One region of the Streptomyces sp. NPDC002785 genome, then DNA from elsewhere that is predicted to be linked to it. Evidence: riboswitches for the same ligand, from Rfam matches in the RefSeq annotation. Region 1 holds a riboswitch; the other holds the start of a gene.
The links. A riboswitch is a leader RNA that binds a small molecule or an ion and turns the genes downstream of it on or off. The one in region 1 is predicted to bind glycine.

Region 1 (5,068 bases):
CGTTGCGTCCGGCGCCCTCCCAGGTGGAGAACTCGACGCCGATGAAGAGGACGGGCTCGCCGCCCTCGATGCTGGCCAGCGCCCGGCGGGCGGTGAGCACGACACCGCTCTCCTCGAATTCGCCGGCCGCCGCGGAGAGGAAGTCGACGGGCTCCTCCTGCCAGGCCGGTTCGTACAGCCGGACCCTGCCTCCGCTGTCCGGTCCGTCCAGCGGGGTGCGTCCGGCGCGGCAGAGCTCCGCCACGGCGGGCGGCGGCAGCGGCATCCCGACGGCGCCGCCCGGGTTCACGGCGATGCCGAGCTGCGGGGGCAGGCCGCGGGCGAATTCGCGGGCGGGCGCGACGGTGAAGGGCATACGGGTGCCGACGCAGCTGAGGAACTGCTGTTCGGAGCTGAATACGGGAACGTACGCAGCGCCCTCGATCTCCAGCGTGGGCAGGTCCAGGTCGGGGGAGTCGGGTCCGCCGCCGTTGGGCAGGGGCACCCAGACGTTACTGCGCCCCAGCACCTCGACGAGGCGTCCGCCCGCCTCCGGGCTGCCCACCGAGGCCATCAGAACTTCTTCGAGCTCATTGGCCGGCCATCCGCTCTGCGGATGGGACTGGACCTGTGCCGGAATGTCCACTGCTTCCCCTTCTTGCCCGAGCCTTCCGGCAGAAGATTAACGTCCGGCCGCCAGGCCCTCCGGCCCCTCGCCCCCTCAGGCCCTATGCGTCCGCGAACGCGATCCGGCCCAGCTTGCCCGCCGCCTCCCGGTCGAGCAGCACCGCCGAAGCGCACCCGGGCGGCAGCAGGCCGGTCTCGGTGTTCCGCAGCAGCCTCCCCACCGCCCTGCGGTGCCGGGCAAACGCATATCCCGAGACGCCGCGTCCGCGCTCCCGTTGGCCCTCCCTCGCCGTCTGTGGTGTGACGTCGAGCAGGACGAGGTGCAGGGCGCGGCCCCGGCGCCGCGCGTCACGGGCCAGCCAGCCGCGTACCCACGACTGCGTTCCGCAGTCGTGGACGACGAGGGACTCACCGGAGCGCAGCGCCCGCCACAGCCCCCAGTAGTGGGCGACGCGAACGAGGGGGCGGTAGAGGGCATACGGGAATAAACGGGGCATCAGCCGCGCCCAGCGGTCCCGGGTGTCCTGGGAGTCGATGGCGCGGACCGTGGTGACCGCACGCCGGATGAGCGTCGATTTGCCGCCGCCGGGCAGCCCGGAGACCACCACCACGTCGCCCGCCGCGAAATGCAGGCTGCGCGGGCTGCGCCCGGCCCGCTCCCGCAGATCCCGTACGACGGGCGCGTGCGTGCCGAGCGTTTCCGCAGCTTGAGCCCCTGGCTGTGCGGGCATCGCGCCGTGCGCGGCCCCCGCGGTCGTCGCGTACCGCTGCAACGTCATCGCCCTCCCCCTGTCGGGTCACCCCACGTATGCCCATGAAGTGTAAAGAAAAGGCAATGCGGCACAACCATCCGCGCCGCAGTTTTCCCGTGAGGGACCGGGGCTCCACTCCGGTGCGATGCATGCAATGATGACCCGGCCAACTGCATAAAGGCCGCTTGAATCCGCGCGGGAGAGTTCCGGTCACTGCATGTGCCGGGCGCCGAAGGAGCAAGTTCCTCCCTTGAATCTCTCAGGCCCCGTACCGCGTGGATGAGGCAGATCTGAAAAGCGGGCCGCTTCTGCGGCTCCACCCAAGGTGCAAGCCGACTCCCTTCAGGGGGCTCTCGGCGAACCTCTCAGGTTCCGATGACAGATGGGGAGGGATTTTCCTCGTCGTCATGCCCTGGGAGCCACATCCATGAGCACCGCCCCCCGTCTCACCGCCCTCGATGCCCTGCACCGTTCGCTGGGCGCGACCATGACCGACTTCGCGGGCTGGGACATGCCCCTGCGGTACGCCAGCGAGCGCGACGAGCACAACGCGGTGCGCACCAGGGCCGGTCTCTTCGACCTGTCGCACATGGGCGAGATCACCGTCACCGGCCCCGCGGCCGCGGCGTTCCTGAACTTCGCGCTGGTCGGCAACATCGGCACCGTCGCCGTCGGCCGCGCCCGCTACACGATGATCTGCGCCGAGGACGGCGGCATCCTCGACGACCTGATCGTCTACCGCCTGGGTGACACCGAATACATGGTCGTCGCCAACGCCGGGAACGCCCAGATCGTGCTGGACGCGCTGACCGCGCGGGCCGAAGGCTTCGACGCCGAGGTGCGCGACGACCGCGACGCGTACGCGCTGCTCGCCGTCCAGGGCCCCGAGTCCCCCGCCATCCTTGCCTCCGTCACCGATGCCGACCTGGACGGTCTGAAGTACTACGCCGGCCTGCCCGGCACGGTCGCCGGTGTCCCCGCGCTGATCGCCCGTACCGGCTACACCGGCGAGGACGGCTTCGAGCTGTTCGTCGCCCCCGAGCACGCCGAGCACCTGTGGAAGGCCCTCACCGAGGCGGGCGCCTCCCGCGGCCTGATCCCGTGCGGGCTCTCCTGCCGCGACACGCTGCGCCTGGAGGCCGGCATGCCGCTCTACGGGCACGAGCTGACCACCGACCTGACCCCGTTCGACGCCGGTCTGGGCCGGGTCGTGAAGTTCGAGAAGGAGGGCGACTTCGTCGGCCGCAGGGCCCTCCAGGCCGCCGCCGAGCGCGCCGAGACCGCCCCGCCCCGCAAGCTGGTCGGACTGATCGCCGAGGGCCGCCGGGTGCCGCGCGCCGGCTTCTCCGTCGTCGTCGAGGGCCAGTTCGTCGGCCAGGTCACCTCGGGCGCCCCGTCGCCCACCCTGGGCAAGCCGATCGCCATCGCATACGTGGACGCCTCGCACGCCACGCCCGGCACCGCGGGCGTCGGAGTGGACATCCGGGGCAGCCACGAGCCGTACGAGGTCGTGGCGCTGCCGTTCTACAAGCGCCAGAAGTGACGTCCGCGCACCTCGGAAGTGACGCAGTCGCGTCTCACACCGTAAGACCACCGTTCATCAGCACTCCCCCGCGTACAGGAGAATTCAGGACATGAGCAACCCCCAGCAGCTGCGGTACAGCAAGGAGCACGAGTGGCTGTCGGCCGTCGAGGAGGGTGTGGCCACGATAGGCATCACCGAGCACGCGGCCAACGCGCTCGGCGATGTCGTCTTCGTCCAGCTCCCCGAGGTCGGTGACACGGTGACCGCGGGCGAGACCTGCGGTGAGCTGGAGTCGACCAAGTCGGTCAGCGACCTGTACTCGCCGGTGACCGGCGAGGTCACCGAGGCGAACCAGGATGTCGTGGACGACCCGTCGCTGGTGAACTCCGCTCCCTTCGAGGGCGGCTGGCTGTTCAAGGTACGCATGGCGGAGGAGCCGAAGGACCTGCTCTCCGCCGACGAGTACACCGAGTTCTCCGGCAACTGAGACCCAAAGGGACCACCTGATGTCGCTTCTCAACTCCTCCCTCCACGAGCTGGACCCGGACGTCGCCGCCGCTGTCGACGCCGAGCTCCACCGTCAGCAGTCCACCCTCGAAATGATCGCCTCGGAGAACTTCGCTCCGGTCGCGGTCATGGAGGCCCAGGGCTCCGTCCTCACCAACAAGTACGCCGAGGGCTACCCCGGCCGCCGCTACTACGGCGGCTGTGAGCACGTCGACGTCGTCGAGCAGATCGCCATCGACCGCATCAAGGCCCTGTTCGGCGCCGAGGCCGCGAACGTCCAGCCGCACTCCGGTGCGCAGGCCAACGCCGCCGCGATGTTCGCGCTGCTGAAGCCGGGCGACACGCTCATGGGCCTGAACCTGGCCCACGGCGGTCACCTGACCCACGGCATGAAGATCAACTTCTCCGGCAAGCTCTACAACGTGGTCCCGTACCACGTCGACGACACCGGCGTCGTGGACATGGCCGAGGTCGAGCGTCTGGCCAAGGAGTCCAGGCCGAAGCTGATCGTCGCCGGCTGGTCCGCGTACCCCCGTCAGCTGGACTTCGCCGCCTTCCGCCGCATCGCGGACGAGGTCGGCGCGTACCTGATGGTCGACATGGCGCACTTCGCCGGCCTGGTGGCCGCGGGCCTGCACCCCAACCCGGTGCCGCACGCCCATGTCGTCACGACCACCACGCACAAGACCCTCGGCGGTCCGCGCGGTGGCGTCATCCTGTCGACGCAGGAACTCGCCAAGAAGATCAACTCGGCGGTCTTCCCGGGCCAGCAGGGTGGTCCGCTGGAGCACGTGATCGCGGCCAAGGCCGTCTCGTTCAAGGTCGCGGCGACCGAGGAGTTCAAGGAGCGCCAGCAGCGCACCCTGGACGGCGCCCGCATCCTCGCCGAGCGCCTGGTCCAGCCGGACGTCACCGAGGTCGGTGTCTCCGTGCTGTCCGGTGGTACGGACGTCCACCTGGTCCTCGTCGACCTGCGCAACTCCGAGCTGGACGGCCAGCAGGCCGAGGACCGGCTGCACGAGCTGGGCATCACGGTCAACCGGAATGCCATCCCGAACGACCCGCGGCCTCCGATGGTCACCTCGGGTCTGCGGATCGGTACGCCGGCCCTGGCCACCCGCGGTTTCCAGGCCGAGGACTTCACCGAGGTCGCGGAGATCATCGCGGCGGCGCTCAAGCCGTCCTACGACGCGGATGCCCTGAAGGCCCGCGTCGTCGCGCTGGCCGAGAAGTTCCCGCTGTACCCCGGCCTGAAGTAGTCCGGGACAGAGGTTGTCCTGAAAGTAACCCGGGACACAGTTCGTCACCTTTCGGGCGGGGCACCGCGCACACTGGGCAGTGGGCGCGGTGCCCCATCCCATGTCCCCACTGCTCTTCGGGCCGACCGGTCCGCACCACCCGGCAGACAACGGCGTCTACCAACCCCTTAGGAGTCACACCGTGGCCATCTCGGTCTTCGACCTGTTCTCGATCGGCATCGGCCCGTCCAGCTCCCATACGGTCGGCCCGATGCGCGCGGCCCGTATGTTCGCGCGCCGGCTGAAGAACGAGGGCCTCATCGCCCACACCGTCTCCATACGTGCCGAGCTGTACGGCTCGCTCGGTGCGACCGGTCACGGCCACGGCACCCCCAAGGCCGTCCTGCTCGGTCTGGAGGGCGAGTCGCCGCGTACCGTCG
Region 2 (5,068 bases), on a different contig from region 1:
GCAGATCATCGCCCCGCACCGGCCCCTGGGGACCGGCCGGGTGATGAAGGCCGCCTGACCCCGGCCGGTACGAACTGGGGCCGGCCCGGAGAACTCTCCGCACCGGCCCCGACGCATGTCTGCGTCATGCCCTACCGCTCATGCCTCAGTTGTCGTACGCGTCCAGCGGCGGGCAGGAGCAGACGAGGTTGCGGTCACCGAAGGCACCGTCGATCCGGCGCACCGGCGGCCAGTACTTGTCGGCGGCCGAGACTCCGGCCGGGAAGACCGCCACCTCACGGCTGTATCCGTGGTCCCACTCCCCGCCCAGCATCGCCGCAGTGTGCGGAGCGTTGGTCAGCGGGTTGTCGTCCGCGCTCCACTCTCCGGAGGCCACCTTCTCGACCTCGCCGCGAATGGCGACCATCGTGTCGCAGAAGCGGTCGAGTTCCGCGAGGTTCTCGCTCTCGGTCGGCTCGATCATCAGCGTCCCGGCGACCGGGAACGACATGGTCGGCGAGTGGAAGCCGTAGTCGATCAGACGCTTGGCGATGTCGTCGACGCTGACGCCGGTGGCCTTGGAGATCGGCCGCAGGTCCACGATGCACTCGTGCGCGACGAGCCCGGCCGGGCCGCTGTACAGGATCGGGTAGTGCGGTTCGAGACGCTTGGCGATGTAGTTGGCGGCGAGTACGGCGACCTGCGTCGCACGCTTCAGGCCCTCCCCGCCCATCAGGCGTACGTACGCCCAGGAGATGGGGAGAATGCCGGCCGAGCCCCACGGAGCGGCCGAGATCGGTCCGACACCGGTCTCCGGGCCCGCCGCGGGCTGCAGCGGGTGGTTCGGCAGGTACGGCGCGAGGTGCGCGCGCACACCGACCGGGCCGACGCCGGGGCCGCCGCCGCCGTGCGGGATGCAGAAGGTCTTGTGCAGGTTCAGGTGCGAGACGTCGCCGCCGAACCGGCCCGGCTTGGCGAGGCCGACCAGCGCGTTGAGGTTGGCACCGTCGACGTACACCTGACCGCCGGCGTCATGCACCTCGGCGCAGATGTCGGCGACGTGCTCCTCGAACACACCGTGCGTCGACGGGTACGTGATCATGAGCACGGCGAGTTCGTCGCGGTGCTTCTCGATCTTGGCGCGGAGGTCCTCGATATCGACCTCGCCGTCGTCGGCGGTCTTCACCACTACGACCTTCATGCCGGCCATCACGGCGCTGGCGGCGTTGGTGCCGTGCGCGGAGGACGGGATGAGGCAGACGGTCCGCTGGTCGTCGCCGTTGGCCCGGTGGTACGCACGTACGGCCAGGAGGCCGGCGAACTCGCCCTGCGATCCGGCGTTCGGCTGGATCGAGACCGCGTCGTACCCGGTGACCTCGGCGAGGCGCTCCTCCAGCTCACGGATGAGGGTGAGGAAGCCCTGCGCCTGCTCGGCCGGCGCGAAGGGGTGCAGTGCGCCGAACTCGGGCCAGGTGATCGACTCCATCTCGGTGGTCGCGTTCAGCTTCATGGTGCAGGAGCCGAGCGGAATCATGCCGCGGTCCAGCGCGTAGTCCCGGTCGGCGAGCTTGCGCAGGTAGCGCAGCATCGCGGTCTCGGAACGGTGCTGGTGGAAGACCGGGTGGGTGAGGATCTCTTCGGTGCGCAGCAGGCCCTCGGGCAGCGCGTCGACAGCCGCGGCGTCCAGCGCCTCGATGTCCCCGTCGGCGCCGAAAGCGGCCCAGACGGCGGCGATCTGCGTACGCGTGGTGGTCTCGTCGCAGGCGAGGGAGACCAGGTCGGCGTCGACGAGCCGCAGGTTGACACCGCGCTCGCGGGCGTCGGCCACGACATCGGCGGCCTTCCCCGGGATGCGCACGGTGAGGGTGTCGAAGTAGGTGCCGGTCACGACGTCGATGCCGCAGGCGCGCAGGCCCTCGGCCAGGATTGTCGCGTAGCGGTGGGTGCGCTGAGCGATCGTCCGCAGTCCGTCCGGGCCGTGGTAGACGGCGTACATCCCGGCCATGACGGCGAGCAGCACCTGCGCGGTACAGATGTTGCTGGTGGCCTTCTCACGGCGGATGTGCTGCTCGCGGGTCTGCAGGGCCAACCGGTATGCCTTGTTGCCGTCCGCGTCGACCGAGACGCCGACGAGGCGGCCCGGCAGGCTGCGGGCGAACTTCTCGCGTACGGCCATGAAGCCGGCGTGCGGTCCGCCGAAGCCCATCGGCACACCGAAACGCTGCGTGGTGCCGACCGCGATATCCGCACCCAGGTCACCCGGTGAGGTGAGCAGGGTCAGGGCCAGCAGATCGGCGGCGACCGTGACGATCGCACCGAGCTCGTGGGCCTGCTCGATGACGGGCTCGATGTTCCGTACCGCCCCGGATGCGCCCGGGTACTGCAGCAGAACACCGAAGACACCGCGCTCGGCGATCTCTGCCGGGATGCCGTCGGAGAGGTCGGCGACGACGACCTCGACACCGGTCGGCTCGGCGCGGGTCTCGATGACGGCGACCGTCTGCGGCAGAGCGTCGGCGTCGACCAGGAAGACGCCGTTCTTGACCTTGCCGACGCGCCGCGAGAGCGCCATGGCCTCGGCGGCCGCGGTGCCCTCGTCGAGCAGGGAGGCGCCGGAGGTGGGCAGTCCGGTCAGCTCCGCGACCATGGTCTGGAAGTTGAGGAGCGCCTCCAGGCGGCCCTGCGAGATCTCCGGCTGGTACGGCGTGTAGGCCGTGTACCAGGCGGGGTTCTCCATGACGTTGCGGAGGATCACCGGCGGGGTGAAGGTGCCGTAGTAGCCGAGCCCGATCATCGGGGCCAGCACCTGGTTGCGGTCGGCGAGGGCACGCAGCTCGGCGAGAACCTCGGCCTCGGTACGGGCGGCCGGCAGCTGGAGTGCCTCCGCGCTCTTGATGACGTCGGGCACCGCGGCCGCGGTCAGGTCGTCGAGCGAGCCGTAACCGACCTGGGCGAGCATCTTCGCCTGCGCCTCGGCATCGGGTCCGATGTGGCGCTGTTCGAAGGGAATGCCCTGCTCCAGCTGGGAGAGCGGAGTGCGGCGGGGGGTCATGGTGGAGGCCTCCTGGTCTGTCACGACCTGCGAGGGGCACCACGGCGGGTGCCCGAACGGCCTCCCCCTCTGTCATCTCAACCTGAGAGCTTCACCGGCGCGCCCTGAGGCGTACCGGCTTTCACCGTCGGTGAGGAAGGGAACCGTACCGGCACTCGGCCGCACGGAACCCGCCCTGCTTTCCAGAGTGACCTCGTCCGTGCGGTACGGGGGCCTGAGAGATTCCGGGGAGGATTTGCTCCTTCGGCGCCTTCGGATTCGCTCCGGAGGACTCTCCCGCACGGGGTCAGCAGCCGTAACCAGCGTACCAGCGGGGTTCGCGGCGCAATTCTCGAGTGGCCAACCCCCCGGATCTGCACTTCTGTAGTGCTTGTGGAGTAGCCGCGACCAGTGGGAGGGACCGTGCAGACCGACATCGACCCGCGCCGTCTGATCGGCCGCAAGGCGTTCGACCGCAAGGGCAGCAAGATCGGAACCGTGGACGAGGTGTACCTCGACGACGCGACCGGCGTGCCCGAGTGGGCGGCCGTTCGCACCGGACTGTTCAGCCGGGACGCGTTCGTCCCGCTGGAACCCAGCGAATTCGTGGAGGATTCGCTCCGTGTCCCCTTCGACCGTGCACTGATCAGGGACGCACCCGACTTCGGCGTCGGCCGCCATCTCTCGCCGGAACAGGAACTCCAGCTCTACCGTCACTACGGTCTGGACTCCCCGCCCGAGGAGCCCGGGCCGAACAGGGACTTCGGCAGACTGGCCGGCCAGGACGAATAGTCCACCGGGTTTCGCACCAGCGGCAGCGGATCAGCCGGCTGCAGCTCCGGATCGTCGATCCGGAACGTGCGCACCCGGCCGGGCGCCGACCCGGGCTCCTCGAACCGCACCGTGACCCGGCCGACACCGCTGCCCTGCACCCAGCCATGGCCGTATGTGTCATGACGCACGTCGTGCCCGGCGGGCCAGCGGCGTGCGGCGAGCTGCTCAGCGGTCTCCTGGGCCTCCTCCTGGGCACTGTCCACCAGCCTGTCCCCGTCGTCCCCCGCAGCTGCCTCCTCCTCGGCCGCTTGCCCGGTCGCGGCGTGTTCACCGGCGGCCTGGGCGAAGAGGTCCTCCTGCGTGTAGTCGGCTAGGCCCGTGACGCCCACGCCCAGGAGCCGTACGCCGCCGGTGGTGTCCACGGCCTCCAGGAGCCGTGCGGCGGCCTCCCGGACCACTGCGGTGTCGTCCGTGGGCCCACGCAGCGTCTCGGACCTCGTGAGCGTGGAGAAGTCGTACCGCCGTACCTTCAGCACCACCGTCCGCCCGGACCGCCCGGCGCCCCGCAACCGCTGAACACACCGGTCGGCCAGCCGCTCCACCTCCGCCCTGACCCGCACCCGGTCGTGCAGGTCGGCGTCGAAGGTGTCCTCGACGGACACCGATTTCGCGTCGCGCTCCGCGACCACGGGCCGGTCGTCGTATCCGAACGCCATGCGGTGGAGCGAGGCGCCGTGCGCCTTCCCCAGCAGACGTACGAGCTCCGCCTCACCCGCCTCGACCAGGTCATTGACCGTCGTCATCCCGGCGCGGCGCAGATGGTCCGCCGTCGCGGGCCCGACGCCGGGAAGGATCCGTACCGACATGGGCGCGAGCAACTCACGCTCCGTCCCGGGCTCTATGAGCAGCAGCCCGTTCGGTTTCGCTTCCTCCGAAGCGATCTTGGCCAGCATCTTGGAGCCTGCGAGCCCGACCGAGCCGGTGAGTCCGGATACCGCCTTGATGGCCGTACGCAGCTGCTCACCGATCTCCCGCGCGGACGCGCTGTCATCGGCCGTCCCACCGGCTTCCAGGTCGACAAATGCCTCGTCCAGGCTGAGCGGCTCCACCAGCGGGGAGAGCCGCCCCAGCAGCTCCATCACCTGGTCGCTGACTGTCCGGTACAGCAGGAAGCGGGGCACCAGATAAGCCGCGTTGGGGGCCAGCCGCCGCGCCTGCGCCGTGGGCATCGCCGAGTGCACCCCGAAGCACCGTGCCTCGTACGACGCGGTGGCGACGACTCCG

Region 2: it holds a riboswitch for glycine, as region 1 does, so the genes downstream of both, gcvP (aminomethyl-transferring glycine dehydrogenase) here and gcvT (glycine cleavage system aminomethyltransferase GcvT) in region 1, are expected to answer to the same signal.

Annotation. Positions count from the first base shown of each region.
Region 1 is NZ_JBEOVN010000005.1:49,592-54,659, reverse strand. It holds gene ABTZ94_RS02880 (enhanced serine sensitivity protein SseB) at 1-625, opposite strand, end outside; gene ABTZ94_RS02875 (AAA family ATPase) at 708-1,385, opposite strand; glycine riboswitch at 1,545-1,642, shown strand; gene gcvT (glycine cleavage system aminomethyltransferase GcvT) at 1,786-2,901, shown strand; gene gcvH (glycine cleavage system protein GcvH) at 2,993-3,370, shown strand; gene glyA (serine hydroxymethyltransferase) at 3,390-4,649, shown strand; gene ABTZ94_RS02855 (L-serine ammonia-lyase) at 4,831-5,068, shown strand, end outside.
Region 2 is NZ_JBEOVN010000230.1:3,180-8,247, forward strand. It holds gene ABTZ94_RS32895 (DUF5999 family protein) at 1-58, shown strand, start outside; gene gcvP (aminomethyl-transferring glycine dehydrogenase) at 146-3,031, opposite strand; glycine riboswitch at 3,224-3,320, opposite strand; gene ABTZ94_RS32905 (PRC-barrel domain-containing protein) at 3,434-3,802, shown strand; gene ABTZ94_RS32910 (DNA polymerase IV) at 3,727-5,068, opposite strand, start outside.